4 regions of the Psychrobacillus sp. PGGUH221 genome follow, and region 3 is predicted to be linked to each of the others. Evidence: riboswitches for the same ligand, from Rfam matches in the RefSeq annotation. Region 3 holds a riboswitch; each other region holds the start of a gene.

Region 1 (4,072 bases), on a different contig from region 3:
CTACTGGTATAAATATGAGATGGCTTGATATCGTCGTTATAGCGATAATTAGTGATGTTAATGTTAGTTTCCTAGTTTTGTTCATTTTTCCCTGCTTCTCCTTTAAATCGGCCACTTTTCTAATTGATAATTCATCTCCCAAAATAAATACTCAAACTTAGAGGTCATTTGAAAATGTTCTTCTATGCGAGCCAGTTCTCTTTCCGATTTCCCTTCTGTTAACTGATCCATCAACTGTATTAACCACTTGGCACCTTCTGCAAATTCCTCTGAATCATAAGTTTCTATCCATTTTGCGTACTTGTTGATGGACAAGGTGTCCCCATACTGTTTGCGCAATAGTTTCCCTATTTCCCAGTAATCCCAAGCACATGGAAGTAAACAGGAAACTAATTCTACTAGCGAGCCATTTTGAGAAACATTTAACATATAACGCGTATAAGCTAAATTGGTAGGTGCAGGTTTCGTAGATTCCAGTTCTTCCGGAGTAATACCAAACTCTGCCGCAAACGTACGATGTAAATCCATTTCAAAATGCAGGGTGTCATGAAGAGTTTTAGAAAAGTTTGACATCATCTCTAAATCAAGTGATTTTTGAACTCCTACCGCAAACAACTTAGAATAGTCGAGTAAATAGGCGTAATCTTGTTTCATATAATGAATAAATTTCTCTTCAGACAACGTTCCTTTTCCCAACTCTTGTACAAAAGGATGCTGATGATTTTTTTCCCAAATAGGTTTAGCGTTCTCAAATAATCGGTCACTAAATTTCTTTGTAGATATCATAAAATTTCCCTCCGGTAATAATTATTTTTTTGTATTACACCATCGATAAATAAATAATAAGAGTGTTTTTGTAAATGTTAGTAACTCCTCTACATTTAATTTTTCATCTACAGAATGCGCTTCTTCCAATTTACCTGGTCCATATATAACAGTGGGAATACCTGCTCCACCTAACCATCCTGCATCCGTCACAGATTTAGACATTCCAATTTCGACCGGCACTTTCTCTATCTCTTCATGGCATTGCCCAAGCAATTGAACTGCTGAATGTTCAGCGTTCATTTTTAATGCGGGAAATACTTCGCCACGTTCTTCTATCATCGATTTGCCACCCCAACGGTATTGTAGTGGGTTTTCTCGTAACCAAGGATCCGCCATTGCGACATTATTTAAATGCTCTTCTATTTCTTGTACTACTGATTGATACGTTTCATTTGGATAAAAATGAACGGTGATCCATAGTCGACATTCATCGGCCACAAAAGCAGCGTGTCTCCCTCCCTCAATAACCGCGGGATTAATGGTAGTGGTTCCAGGTGAAAACCCTGGATATTCTTTCGTTACTGCCCAATGACGTTCCAGCTCCTGAAGACCAGCAACTACTTTCATCATTTTTTCAATTGCGCTAGCACCCTTAACTAGACCTCCTGCATGAAGCATTTTCATCCTCATCGCATCATGGAAAACCTCTTTGCTTTTTATTGTTATCCATCCAGTTATTACGCCACCTTGTCCATGGATTTGACGATTGCTTCCATCTACTACTAGTGCAAAATCAGCTGTATAGCCCTTTTCAACACACGAAAGAGTACCAGCCTCTCCTGCTTCTTCCCCAATAACAGATTGTATTTGTAAGCTCCCTTTTAGATTAATATCCATCTCTTTTAATAGTTTAGTGACAAATAATGTTGCAGCTATCGCACCCTTCATGTCCGAAGTTCCCCTGCCATAAACATTTCCGTCTTTATTTGTCAGATTAAATACTGGCACCGTCCACTCACTGATATCACCCACTTCTGCAACATCAATATGACCGTTAATAATTAAGCTATTAAAATTTTGGTCATCGCTTCCTTTTTTGGTGGCTACTACATTAGGATCGTTCGGATAAACCTCCCAGCTATCAGTCTGGAATCCTTGTTCCTCTAAAAAGCGAGCAATATACATTTGTGCATCCACCGTATTTCTCGCTGGCGGACTAACGGTCTGAAAACCAATTAAATCCGCAAGTATTTGTAAAAGCTGCTCTTTCTGTCCATCTACTACTTTAGAAATTTGTAGTTCTAGTATTTGTGTCATCCTTCTTACCTCCATCCATTATTTTTGAAAACAAAAAACCGCTCTCCATAAACGGAAAGCGGCTGTTTTCTACATAATTAATCAAACATACGACAGTAGGGGTCCCAGCTGCTTCCCTCCGCTAGTATTAACTAGATCAGGTTCAAAGGGTTTACATCAACGATGTGTCTCAGCCTAACAAAGGCTCCCCTAGCAGTCATTTATTTAGTTATTAATTGCATTTAAATCTTACCATAGGACTTAAAAATTACAAGATTGTTTTCTTAAACTTAATCAAAAGGAAAAGCATATGCGGTATTCCCCATACGCCCAGCCGTTGTTTCAGCCTGTGACAAAGAATTTAATATTGCCTCTTCTGTAACTTCCGCTGCACCTTGAAAAAGACTATTCATTATAGGTTGATCATCTCTCAATTGCTCTCTTGTTTCTATATTTTCTGATGAGAAATGAGGAATCTTCTGTGCGGTAGAAAAAGCAATGACAACATCCCCGCTTCCATTACTAAAATGACTTCCTGTTCTACCAAGCCCGATACCACATCTTTTCGCCAATCGCTTTAACTGTCTACTACTCAGCGGAGCATCTGTAGCCAGAACAATCATAATCGATCCATCAGCTGGTTTAAGAAAATCGGTAATTTCTTTCTGTTTTACAACTTTATAGTTGTCACTTTGAAAATCATCCTTACTCCCAAAATTACTTAGTACTATACAACCAAGTGTATAGGTTAAGTTGCTATGTTCTTCTTTTACAAGTCGAGAAGAAGAACCTATTCCACCTTTATAGCCAAAGCATATCATGCCTTTTCCTGCCCCAACCGCACCTTCTAGAGAGACATTTGATGAAGCTTTTTTAATACACTCTACTGCGTGCTTCGGCTGAATCGGTAATTTGCGAATGGAGTTTAATCTACTATCATTGCACTCCCCCACTACTATATTAATCGTTCCTGTAGTGTCTCCTATTTCCGGATTGCCCTCTAGCATATGTTCCAATGTTCCTTGGGTTACTGCTGGTACAGCAAACGTATTGGTTAACATAATAGGTGATTCAATAAGTCCTAATTCATCTACTTGTACAAGACCCGTTGTTTTTCCAAATCCATTTAATACATAACTAGCTCCTACCACTTTTTGTTTAAATAAATTTTTTTCGTGCGGCAGTATTGCTGTCACTCCAGTGCAAGCATGCTCCCCTTCACCTAAAGGAATATTAAGTGTTACATGACCCACTTTTACACCTTTAACATCTGTAATACAATTTTTTTCTCCTACTGGAAGACGACCAATTACAATTCCTCTTTCTCTTATTTTCATTGGAATACCCTTTCTTTTGATAAGTCCTTCCATCTATTCTTGTATGCTTTTTCAATAAAACCACTCTGATCTGCATAAATACGAATGACATCTTTTATTTCCTCGGGCCGATATTTTTCGTTTCGATTGTTTGCAAGACAAGGATATCCAGAACCTCTTTGTAAATAATCTGAGCTAGCCACTGTGTACCAGGTTTCATCTTCAAGTGGTCTGTTATTTACAAAAACTGTATCAATCTTTCCTTCTTTATATTCAATTTCAGCTCCTGCTATATGTAATCGCCCTACAAATCTCCCTCTAAAACCAGGTCCACGTCCATCCGCTAAGCAAGCTTGAACATCAAGTGATTGTTCCAAAGCCTCTTTAATATATTTCCCTTGTATTTTAAAAGAAGTTGGATTTAATGGAGACGGGCATACTTCGATCAGTTTTTTATTCGTCATTTTATGGAATATTCCAGCGTTACAAATACCACTATTGATTAAACCAATGTCACAATGTAGCATATCCTTTAGCCCATCTGCTATTAAATTAGTTAAAGGGTTTTCTTCCACAACATCATGCCATAAAGCTTTTTCTAATGGATAAAGAGGCTGACTCAATACTTCAATTGCTTTTTCTTTATTCAATTTTAATATAGAAAGCACTCCTTCATTCTTTTCCACATCTAT
Region 2 (4,072 bases), on a different contig from region 3:
TCAAATACATCAAGGCCAGCTGCCCAAATTTTATTAGTTGTTAAAGCTTCATACAATGCTTTTTCATCGATAATGCCTCCGCGAGCCACATTAATAATTGCTGCAGTTTCCTTCATAAGATTTAGTTCACGTTCACCAATCAACCCTTTTGTTTCAGCAGTTAATGGCGTTAATAAAACGATAAAATCCGATTCTTGTAATAATGCATCGAGCTCTACATAAGTGAACCCGAATTGTTCTTCCGCTTCGATTTTACGAGAGCGATTGTGATAGAGAACTTTCATATCAAACCCTTTCGCTCGTCTCGCTACTGCCTCCCCAATACGTCCCATTCCAATAATTCCAAGTGTTGCACCAAATACATCCATTCCTGTTAACTGCATTGGTGACCATGATATCCACTTACCTGCTCGAAGATCCCGTTCTGCTTCTGTCACGCGTCGTGCAGTAGCTAGAAGTAAAGAAAACGCAAGATCTGCTGTAGTTTCAGTTAATACACCTGGTGTATTGGTCACAATTATTCCACGCTCTTTCGCTGCCTCAACGTCAATATTGTTATATCCTACCGCTAAATTACTGATTACTTTTAGGTTTGGCAAACTTTCAATTAATGCACGATCTACCTTATCGGAAAGTACTGTCCAAATCGCATGTGTATCTTTCGCTTGTGATTTTATTTCATCATAGGTCATCGAAATCTCATCACTATGCCACATCGTCACGTCAAATTTTTCTCTTAATGGGTTTACTACTTCGTCTGGTAGTTTTCGTGTTATAAATATTTTATCCAAATTAGCACCCTCCAACTATTTCTGATGGTTCAAGCATGGACGAAAGAAGGAAATTTTGCAACTACATTTACATTGATAGTTTCATAGGGTATACTGGGGGCACATAAAAAAAACAGATTGTTTTGAACAAAAATCTGTATAACTACATACCGTTTTCTGCACTGGGGGTGCCCACTATGGCTGAGATGCGAGCTTTTTGCTCCGATCCCTTATAACTCGATCAGGATAATACCTGCGTGAGGAAGTGCGGTGACTTTCCGACTTTTTTCATATTGGATAAGTGGCTGCATCTTCACGGATGTAGTCTTTTTTTATGAAAAATTTTAGGAGGTTTTTTATATGCAATGTGGTTTAAGCCCTATCGTCGGATTTCGTTTTTCTTTACATCCGATGACCAATGATTTTATTTCAGTTATTAAAGGAGCGCTTCGGGAAACGGATACATCGAATGTGTGGATGCATACAGACGATGTGTCAACTGTCATTCGCGGAAAACAGGTGCATGTGTTCAATGTCGCAAAGTCAATTACACTGCATGCAGCTAAGACAGGTGTTCACATTGCTTTATCGGGTACCTTTTCTGCTGGCTGCCCTGGAGATACTGCTGGGGATGTCTATTTAGATAAAGGAGATGAAGTTGCAAATAAAGACACGACAAAGCAATATGTGTCATCTCAATTTGCACTTTATCCGATGAATAACCCAAATTATATGGATGTGATTTATAGAGAGGTTGAGCGTGCAAAAGAACGAGGTGTTTTCAATGAATCCATGCATTATGCAAGTGGTATTCACGGGGATATTCATGATGTGTTTGCATTTTACGAAGAAACATTCACACATGCTCGCTCAGAAGAATATAAGCATTTGGTAATGACTGTTTCGATGAGTATAAATAGTCCTTCGCATGGAGGTATTTTGAATGCTTAAGTCATGGAAGTTAAAAGAGATTGTCCTTATGTCTTTATTTGCTGTTGTGTTTGGGATTGTATATTTATTATTTGTTCATATCGGTAATATTTGGTCAGGATTTATTGGTCCGATAGCATATGAGTGGATTTTTGGTATTTGGTTTATCGTATCAATCATTTGTATGTATATCATTCGTAAACCTGGTGCAGCTGTCATTTCAGAAACGATTGCAGCGGCGATTGAAGTGTTACTAGGAAATGCTGTAGGACCTCGATTAATACTTTCAGGGGTTATTCAGGGACTAGGTGCCGAAGCAGTGTTTGCCGCAACACGCTATAAACGTTTCGACCTTTGGGTACTGATGCTTGCAGGTATCGGATCATCCGTTTTCAGTTTTGTATATGGTTACTTTTTAGGAGGGTTTACTGTATTTAGCACTGGATATGTGGCTTTGATGTTCGGTATTCGAATATTAAGCGGTGCACTTATAGCTGGTGTTGGTGGTAAAGCTTTGTCGGACGGACTACTTGCTACTGGTTCGCTTAGAGGCTATGCAATTTCTCGCTCGAATAAAGGTGATGTTCGTGCATGACATAATTCAGTTTACAGATGTGAGTTTTCGTTATCCCGATGAGGACAAATGGATATTGAACAAGCTTACATTTACTATTCAAGCTGGTGAACGTGTAGTAATTACAGGTCCAAGTGGTTGTGGAAAGACGACATTACTTTATTTATGTAATCGCTTGTTTCCTGATAATTGCGATGGAATTTTAACTGGCTCTGTTAAATTATTTGAAAAAGAAAGTACTTCATATATTCCCGGGGAAATAAATCATCGTATTGCGACTGTTTTTCAAGATCCTGATGCACAATTTTGCATGCAAACTGTAGAGGAAGAACTAGCATTCACCCTTGAAAACTTGCATGTTCCCAAGGAAGAGATGGACAAAAGAATTTGTGAAGTACTTACGCTAACTAACTTGAGTGAATTTCGACATGCTACTATTCAAAAGCTTTCTGGCGGTCAAAAACAACGCATTGCAACTGCTTGTGCACTCATCATGGAGCCTGAAGTTTTGTTGCTAGACGAACCAATCTCTCATTTAGATCCATATGCTGCGAAAAAATATGTTGAGTGGTTGGATTGTTTACAAATGAAAAGAAAAATGACAATAGTTGCTATAGAGCATCGTTTGGATTTATGGGGAGAATTTTTTGATAGAAGTATTCCATTAATTCAAGGAAAGTCGAGTTCCCCCTTAGAAAGAAGAAAAAACAGCTTGAAAGAAGATGTATCAATAGTTGTCAGTAAAATAAAAGCTCAGCCCTTCTTAAAAGAAACCTCTTTTTCATTAAAGCAAGGGGAAATTGCTGTTTTAGCAGGTCCAAATGGTAGCGGTAAGTCCACTTTGTTGAAGGCACTGTGTCAGTTAATTCCCACTAGCGGAAAGGTGGAACCAAGTTTTTTAGGGTATGTTCCGCAATCTCCCGAGTTTTTATTTATTACGAAAAGTGTACGTGATGAAGTAGCTTATGGCGGAGGCAGTAATGCAGAAGAAATACTTACTCGATTGCAGCTCCAGTCAGTATCAGAGGCACATCCCTTTGCAGTAAGTCACGGCCAAAAGCGTAGAGTGGCTATTGCCGCGATGCTATGTGACGGACGAGAGGTTATTTTAATGGATGAACCTACATCTGGTCAGGATGCTGCAGCATTATCTGAGTTATTTCAATTAATTGATGAGCGTGCTCGTTCAGGGGCAACTTTTGTCATCGTTACACATGATATGGAATTTGCTTACTGTCTAGCCGATTCGATTTTACTTATGAACGATGGACGTTTAACGGGGAAGTTTCCAGCGAGTGATGTTTGGAAAAATGAACGTTTATTATTGGAGCACCATTTGCTTCCTCCGAAAGGATTGTTAAGTTATGAGAAATGCTTTGCATAAAATGAATCCTTCCGTGAAGTTTTTATTAATAACCGTCTGTATGTTAACGATGGCATTTTATTTTGACCCTTGGACTCCCCTTGTATTTTGGGGTGGAGTGCTTGTGCTGCAAATATTGTTTAGCCGGATTAATTGGAAGAAGTGGTCGTTATTCATGCTTCCATTTTTTATAACTGCAATCGGTTATTTCTGGACTACACTTGTTTTTTCCGAAGATCAATCGGGAATAGTTATTTGGTCATTGTGGAGTATTGAATTTACAGAAACACAATTGAATCAGGCAATGTCCTTAAGCTTTCGTGTATTAGCATTTTCTAGCTTGTCCTTAATGTTTGCGTTGACGACAAATCCTGTGACGTTTGTGTTGAGTTTGATGCAACAATTAAGACTCTCTCCTAAAATTGCTTATGGCAT
Region 3 (4,072 bases):
TAAAAGAGTGCTCTTTTCCTTTCTTCTTCTGGTAGGTGTTTAACCATAATGGCTAATACCAGTGCATTATCAGCTGCAAGCAACCCTTCAAGAGCAACTAATAGTAACAATACCCATCCGTATTCAAATAAAATTGATAGTTCCAATCAAATCAATCCTCTCAAAAATCATTATTTTTTATACAAAAAGTTCATATCAGACGTTACAATAGTAAACAACTTTGATGTATAGTACATCCTTATTTCACCTTGCTGGAAATAAATTTATTATTCATTTTTCAACTCCAGTCTGTTTAGGATTTCTTTTAATGAGAGTTCAAGAATGTCTGACCATATTTTTTTGTAAACAAAAAACCTTTACCAGATTTGGTAAAGGTTTAAATTACAATAAAGACCTTTACTAATTAGGTAAAGGTCTTGCTAACAACAATATAGTTGCCAACAAAGCCGGGAAGGATAATCTTCCGAACTGACGACTCTGCTGTAAAAGCTACTCCCCTTTAGGAGAACTATTCATTAAGTTAATTAAAGTATAGGATTACTATACTTGATTTGTCAATTGAAAGCTTAACCTTTTTTTGTTACTTAGTTTGGGTTGCGTTACATGAACCTTCAATAAAAATAAATAATGTTTTAAAAGCGTTAATTTATGCTTGCCTGGCGGTGCTTTTTTAATTGTAGTAAGTAAAAGACATAGAAAAATGGAGAGTTCCATTTTCAAATCGGAAGTATCTTGGGTTGATATAAAAAAGAAAATCAAATAATAGAAGCATTGATGCAGAAGATGCCTCGAGAAAAAGTAATAGATATATTAAATCAACTACTACATATGCCAAATGAAAACTTTGATGAGCTGGCAGAATATTGCCATATACTAGATGAAAGAGAAACCACCAACCGTTAATTCCGAAGGTGGTTGTTTAGTTAGCTTATTGAACTAACGCGGCAGTTTAGTTCAATAAGCCAAATGCATTTTTGAAAATTTCTAATGCTTGATGTTTTTCAGCATTTAATAAAATTACTAATTTAGCAGGGGTGAAGCAGGATAGTATGTATGTATCAACAAGATATGTTCAAAGAACTAATTAGTTTTCTATTTCCGGAAGCAGTAAAGAACCTATAATTAAAATTACTTAATGTTTCACAGTTAACCCCAGCGAGTAAACTGTCCGCTTAGGGTTAACTTTATTAATTTTTAACTTCTTATGCAGTAGCTTGAAGTTAAATAACTGTTTTTAGTATACAGATTCCGAACTGCCTATACCGTTAATTGAATGTAAACAAGTTCCCAAAGCGGGATTTGGGAATATTTTTTTGACTATTTGTAGTGGTGTAGTAGTTTAAGATAAGCTTGTTAAAATCCATTTGTTTTGATACACTCAAGCTAATTAAATGCATTTGCAGGGGGACACATTGGTGTTGAGAAGGTAAAATCTGACCCTTAGAACCTGACCGTTAATACGGACGTAGGGAGCAAAGTACATACAAATTATGAATTTGTACTTACTAAGGCTCCGCGTATTTTTTACGTGGAGCCTTTCTTATGCAAATACTTTAATTGCGGGGGGACACTTTGGTGTTGAGAAGGTTAAAACCTGACCCTTAGAACCTGACAGTTAACACTGACGTAGGGAGCAATTAGTGGTGTAGTTTACACTTTTTTGGCGTCTCTATTTTTAGAGACGCCTTTTTTTTGCGCTTACGTCCACATATGAGGAGGACTATGTATGGAATTTTGTGAAAAAGTGAGGAAAGAAACGAATGTTTATTTTGAGGCAAGCTTCGAGCATCCATTTGTACGAGGCATTGCAGATGGAACTTTGCCGTTAGAGAAATTTAAGTTTTATATGCTACAAGATGCGTATTATTTAAAGCATTACACAAAAGTCCTGGCGCTTGCAGCAGCGAAAGCAACAAATGAAGAGGATATTAACTATTTTTTAGACACGGCACGATTTATTCATGAAGCCGAGTTGGAACTTCATCGTACGACGTTTAAGGATTTAGGCGTTACAGCTGAGGAAATTGAACAATTTGAAGCAGCACCTGCAACCTATAACTATGTGAGTCATATGTATCAGGCGGTTCATACTGGAGATGTCGCAGAAGCATTTGCAGCGATTTTACCTTGCCCGTGGCTGTATCAAGAAATCGGGCAAAAAATAAAACACGCTTCGCCTAATATACCGTTATATTGCCAATGGATTGCCCTATATGGATCAGACAAGATGAAAGAAACGATCGAAAAGCAAAAGTGAATGATGAATCGTTTAGCAGCAGAGCAACAGGAAAAAGAAAAATGGTTATATGAGCATTTTAAGAAAAGTTGTTACTATGAATGGCAGTTTTGGGAAATGGCTTGGACGATGCAAAATTGGATGCAGGAGGTGTATATCGTTGAGCCTGCAAAAAATTAATACACAAAAACCTCTTGTACATTGCATCACAAACTATGTCGTGGCGAATTTCACTGCAAATGGCTTGCTGGTGATTGGTGCTTCCCCTGTGATGGCTGATGCACAAGAGGAAGTAGCCGAAATGGCGAGTAAAGCGGACGCATTACTTCTCAATATTGGGACACTTAATGAACGCACCATTTCTTCGATGCAAGTGGCTGGCCAAAGTGCAAATACGCACCATGTGCCAATTGTGTTAGATCCTGTTGGTGCAGGGGCAACCGTTTTTCGTACGCGTACAACGCTTGCCTTATTACAACAGTTAAAGGTGAGCTTAATTTGCTGTAATATAGGAGAACTGGCTGCCATTGCCGGTGTCAATTGGCATTCAAAAGGTGTGGATAGCGGTTCAGGGAAACTCGATGTTGTACAAACAGCCAAAACCGTTGCAAGGAACTATAATTGCTTGGTCATTGTCACAGGAGAAACAGATGTATTAACAGACGGTGTTCAAGTGGCACTGATTACGGGCGGTCATGAAAAGATCACAAAAGTGACGGGCAGTGGCTGTTTACTTAGTGCGATTTGTGCAGCTCTACTTGCAAGTAGTACAGAGCCTTTTTCGGATTTAGCGAATTTAATTCGTGAATATAAACAGATAAGTGAATGGGCTTATGGGCCGATTGGTACGTTGCATGAAAATGTACTGAACCATTTAGAACGATTAGCGGAGGGAACAAAATGATTGCATGTACAATAGCAGGTTCAGACAGTGGTGGCGGCGCTGGAATTCAAGCAGATCTGAAAACATTTCAGGAATTAGGGGTGTTTGGCACATCGGTCATTACGGCATTAACTGCACAAAATACAACAGGTGTGCATGGGATTTTTCCAATAACTGCATCGTTTGTACAAGCACAGCTAAAGGCCGTACTCGATGATTTTGATGTAAAAGCGATCAAAACAGGCATGTTGTTTGATGCAGGAATTATTGAAGGCGTAGTTGCGTTGCTGAAAGAGCAGCAAGTTCCGTTAATAGTGGACCCCGTCATGATCGCAAAAGGAGGCGCTAGTTTGTTACAGCAGCAGGAGATACGTGCGATGAAGGAACAATTATTACCGATTGCAACCATTTGTACCCCGAATATCCCAGAAGCAGAGGTACTAACAGGTCGAACGGTCCAAACGAAACAACAGATTGACCAAGCAGCGGGCGAATTATTAGCGTTAGGCGTACAATGTGTTGTCATGAAAGGCGGGCATCTAGATGGAGAATTGGCGACTGATACGGTGTATTGGAACGGCGGGCATTTTACGATGACAACACCACGTGTACAAACAAAAGATACGCATGGCACAGGCTGTACATTTTCAGCAGCCCTTACGGCACAGTTAGCGAAAGGCTTATTAATGAAAGAAGCCATGATCGAGGCAAAGAAATTTATACATTTAGCCATTTCCAACCCTTTATCTATTGGTCAAGGTCATGGACCTACCAATCATTTTGCGTACAAATGTGCAGAAGGAAAATGCGAGGTACTGATTTATGAATCGTAATATGTTGAATGTTTATTTTATTATGGGAACGCAAAATAGCAAGGAGCCTCTTGAAACACTTGAAAAAACATTGCAAACAGGTATTTCTTGTTTCCAATTCCGTGAAAAAGGAGAAGGCTG
Region 4 (4,072 bases), on a different contig from region 3:
GATTTTCTTGTGGCATTATGAGTTATTTTTATTATCGCTTATAGATATATTTGCTTTATTAGGAGTCTTGTTTTTATTTTATAAAACGTATTCTTCTGAAGAGCAATTATGGATAAAGCGGCTCCCTATTTCTATTTATTTAGGATGGATATTCGTCGCTACATTTGCAAATATCGACTACTATCTTACTTATGTAGAATTTGGTGGTTGGGGTATGACGAAATCACTCTGGGCTGTTATTTTCCTTACAATTGCTACAGCAATTGCATTACATTTTCGCTACCATTATAATGACCCGACAATCGTGTTAGTCTTTATTTGGGCGTTTTTGGGGATTGCCTGTCGACATATGTTAGATGAATTATTAATAACTGCCGCGTCCATTTTTTTAAGCTGTGTACTTATAGTAGGAATATTATTTATAAAAAAAATGCCTCAGAAATCATAATTTCCGAGGCATTTTACTATTTAATTTTTCTTAATCTAATTTTGTTAATAAAAGCGGGCCCTCTTTTGTTACGACAATCGTATGCTCAATTTGGGCAACTAACGATTTGTCTGGTGTCACGAATGTCCAACCATCTCCCGATTCTACTATATGTTCAGCTTTTTGAGAAATAAATGGCTCTACTGCTAGCACCATACCTTCTTTTAAAATTGTCGGATCCCAAGCATCATAATAATTGAGCACGTGCTGTGGAGCTTCATGAAGTGATTTACCAATTCCATGACCAGTAAGGTTCATAATGACGTGCAAACCATTTTCTTTTGCTTCTCTTTCAACCGCTTTTCCGATTTGATTTAATTTAGAACCGACTTTTACTTTTAACATCGCCCGGTTAAATGCGCTTTCTGCCACTGCACATAACTTTTCTTTCTCCTCATAACCTTCACCAACAACAAAGGAAATACCTGTGTCAGCAAAATAACCATCACATGAGCCTGATACGTCAATATTGACAACATCACCATCTTTAATGATACGGGAACCTGGAATACCGTGAGCAACCTCTTCATTAACACTTATACAAGTGTAGCCTGGGAAATCATACTCACCCATTGGACCTGAAATTGCTCCGTGCTCATTAAAGAGCTTACCACCAATTTCATCCAGTTCCTTTGTTGTAATACCTGGCTTCGTTGCAGCTCTCATTGCATCCCGAATTTCAGCAACAATACGACCTATTTTTTTTAAAGCTTCTAATTCTTCATTTGTTTGTACAATCATCTTTATAAGATCCCTTCTCATATCTAATGCGCCCCGGAGTATTTGCGTCTAAATATTATATCATGGCGAACGATTAAGTCCCTATCCAAAAATCTGCGACGTCCACCGAAGGCTTAACCTGTATTAGCATATTCTAAAACTGGTTAAACTGTACAACAATCATATCATATTTATGCTTTATTCGGCAGTATAAGGCGAGGAGCCTTTAGGAATAGTATCATACAAACGAATGCTGCTAGTAAAAATACTGGAATCATATAAGTAGAATTATAGATTAATGAATAAAGGATAACGTTTTGATCGCCAGCAAATTCACCAAAAAACAGAATACCAGAAGTCACATGTGCAAGATAGCGAAGAAATGCTGCAATAAAAGCTCCAATAATTACCGCAGTAGCCATTTTCTTTTTATCTTTGTTTTCATATGCCTTTAAAAAGGCAGGTCTAAGTAATCCTGCAAATCCTGCTACCATGAAAGCAATAAAATAATCAATTCCCACTTGTAGAATGACAACTTCCAATGATAATGGTGCTGCATAAAAACGGCCTGTTACTACTTGCAGCATTCCTATTAAAAATCCTGTTATAATGCCTGCGACTATCCCACGTCGAAAAGCTATTAAAATTACAGGAACAAGCACAAATGTGACTGTACCACCTTGTGGCATACCAAATCCTATAATATCCAAAATATATCCAAGAGCCGCAAAAATTGCGATTTCCACTAACAATAAAACGCGTTGATTTTTCATAGTAATCTCCTTTTTCGACCACAAAAAAACGACGTCGGGATAGACCCAGACATCGCGCGATTGTCAGTTTCCATCCACATCCCTACGCAAGCATGAACTTACAGGTTCGAAGGGTACTATCTCAGCCGCATAAGCGACGCCCCTTGTGGTGATAAATTATTTAGTTCGAGTTCATTGTAGCCCAATGAAATAAGTTATGCAACCCCCTGTTGTTCATTGTTATACTTATAAAAATATAATATGAAAATGGAGGTAAGTACATGATAGATTTATTGAAAGACTTAATTCGTATAAAAAGTGATGATGTGGATGGAGCAAATGAAGCACTTTTATTTTGTCAAAATTGGTTGGAAGAAAAGGGAATTGGTACAACTTTACATAAAAAAAATTCAAAGCTTATGCTTGTATCAGAAATCGGCGTTGGAAAGGAATGCATCATTTGGAATGGCCATGTTGATGTGGTTCCTGGCAACAAAGAGCAGTTTTATCCTTTTATAGAAGGTGACAAATTATATGGTCGTGGCTCTGCAGACATGAAAGCGGGAGTTGCTGCTATGATGCAAGCATTCTATGAACTTTCAAAAGCGTCAGATCAACTAACGAAGAGAGTCCAACTACATATTGTTACCGATGAGGAAACAAATGGAGAAACGTCCGAGTATTTAGTTGAACAAGGATATCATGGTGATTTCGTTATTTGCGGAGAACCAACTCACCTTCATATTGGCCTCCAAGCAAAAGGAATTGTCCAATTGGATATTAAAATGAAAGGCAAATCCAGTCATGGCAGTCGTCCTTGGGAAGGTATAAATGCAATAGAAGAAGCAATTGCTTTAGATAAAGAAATTCGACAACTCTCTTTTTTAACTGCTAGTAATAAATTTTATGATTATCCTTCTTTAAACTTGGCTAAAATACATGCAGGTGAAAGATACAATATCGTTCCAGATGAGTGTATCATAAGCTACGATATTCGCTATGTGCCTGGACAAGACCCAACAGAGATAATTCAAGAAATAACAGATGTTGCGCACAAACATTTCCCTGGAAATGAAGTGCTCATTTATGCCTCTGAGCCAGCGGTCACAACTAACGACAATAATCCCTATATTATTCAGCTACAATCCGAAACTACTATAAAAACAGGACGAGATACTAACTTATTTGGACAACACGGATCAGCGGATACCCGTTTCTATGCAAAAAATGGAGCAGGAGCTGTAGAGTTTGGTCCGTCAGGAGCGGATTGGCATGGAGAAAAAGAGTATGTCTCTATTTCATCCGTAGAAACATATAAAGATATTTTAGTCTCCTTTGCCAAAAGTATAAACTAATTATGTAAAGAGACGTATATTAGATATCTAATCGGAAAGGAGTGTATTCAAATGGAAAACAACCGAATTTTATCTGCACTATCTTATTTTAGTGTATTGTTTGCGCCTTTTATACTTCCGATTATTGTATTTTTTGTTTCTCAGGATACCGAAGTGAAACATCATGCGAAACGTTCGCTAATTTCTCATCTGATACCCTTTGGATTTATGATTATATTGTTTATAGCTCTATTCTCAAGCTTTTTTTCAGTATTTATGAATGCAGCTGTTAATGAGCAATCGCTTATTATGGCATCAGCACCGTTTTTATTCATATTATTGTACTTAGTCAGTTATATTATTATCCTTGTATGGAATATTATCCAAGGTGTAAAGGTACTAAGGTAATGTTTATACTACCGTTAAAACGGGAAAAGAATTAGTACTAATTAAACTTGGGAGCGATACTAATGAATATAAAAACCATAGCAAAAACTGCAATAAAATGGGCACCTGTAGTCTATCCGATTATTCGTAAATTAATGAAATCAAAAAAGACGATAAAATAAAAAATCTGCTCCCACATAAATTTAATGGGAGCAGATTTTTTAATTTTTGCTCATGCAAGCCGAATGACGTGGAGGGCATTGAAAAACTCTTCAAGGTTCTCTTAGCTAGTATGGGCACCGTGATTTCCGTTCGAGTCGGACGCTTTCCGCCGGCATGGCTTCAGCCGCTTCCCTCACTTCGCTCAGTCCAGGGTCTTCAGCTCATGCTAA

The links. Region 3 has a riboswitch for thiamine pyrophosphate ahead of tenA (thiaminase II). Riboswitches for the same ligand answer to the same signal wherever they lie in the genome.
Region 1: another riboswitch for thiamine pyrophosphate. It lies ahead of PGC35_RS03795 (acetylornithine deacetylase); the one in region 3 lies ahead of tenA (thiaminase II).
Region 2: another riboswitch for thiamine pyrophosphate. It lies ahead of PGC35_RS05260 (YkoF family thiamine/hydroxymethylpyrimidine-binding protein); the one in region 3 lies ahead of tenA (thiaminase II).
Region 4: another riboswitch for thiamine pyrophosphate. It lies ahead of thiT (energy-coupled thiamine transporter ThiT); the one in region 3 lies ahead of tenA (thiaminase II).

The regions. Positions count from the first base shown of each region.
Region 1 is NZ_JAQMHQ010000001.1:810,927-814,998, forward strand. Features, by position in the region: gene thiW (energy coupling factor transporter S component ThiW) at 1-85, opposite strand, end outside; gene tenA (thiaminase II) at 103-786, opposite strand; gene PGC35_RS03795 (acetylornithine deacetylase) at 808-2,085, opposite strand; TPP riboswitch at 2,182-2,286, opposite strand; gene PGC35_RS03800 (DmpA family aminopeptidase) at 2,355-3,401, opposite strand; gene PGC35_RS03805 (bifunctional metallophosphatase/5'-nucleotidase) at 3,398-4,072, opposite strand, start outside.
Region 2 is NZ_JAQMHQ010000002.1:256,839-260,910, forward strand. Features, by position in the region: gene PGC35_RS05255 (2-hydroxyacid dehydrogenase) at 1-791, opposite strand, end outside; TPP riboswitch at 945-1,051, shown strand; gene PGC35_RS05260 (YkoF family thiamine/hydroxymethylpyrimidine-binding protein) at 1,131-1,721, shown strand; gene PGC35_RS05265 (ECF transporter S component) at 1,714-2,295, shown strand; gene PGC35_RS05270 (ABC transporter ATP-binding protein) at 2,282-3,658, shown strand; gene PGC35_RS05275 (energy-coupling factor transporter transmembrane component T family protein) at 3,639-4,072, shown strand, end outside.
Region 3 is NZ_JAQMHQ010000003.1:311,255-315,326, forward strand. Features, by position in the region: gene PGC35_RS07420 (TerC family protein) at 1-146, opposite strand, end outside; gene PGC35_RS07425 (hypothetical protein) at 775-903, shown strand; TPP riboswitch at 1,392-1,489, shown strand; TPP riboswitch at 1,552-1,650, shown strand; gene tenA (thiaminase II) at 1,727-2,257, shown strand; gene PGC35_RS07435 (hypothetical protein) at 2,258-2,416, shown strand; gene thiM (hydroxyethylthiazole kinase) at 2,397-3,140, shown strand; gene thiD (bifunctional hydroxymethylpyrimidine kinase/phosphomethylpyrimidine kinase) at 3,137-3,952, shown strand; gene thiE (thiamine phosphate synthase) at 3,942-4,072, shown strand, end outside.
Region 4 is NZ_JAQMHQ010000008.1:223,589-227,660, reverse strand. Features, by position in the region: gene PGC35_RS14945 (TspO/MBR family protein) at 1-448, shown strand, start outside; gene map (type I methionyl aminopeptidase) at 479-1,228, opposite strand; gene thiT (energy-coupled thiamine transporter ThiT) at 1,399-1,980, opposite strand; TPP riboswitch at 2,043-2,134, opposite strand; gene PGC35_RS14930 (M20 family metallopeptidase) at 2,241-3,314, shown strand; gene PGC35_RS14925 (magnetosome magnetite crystal formation protein family) at 3,366-3,701, shown strand.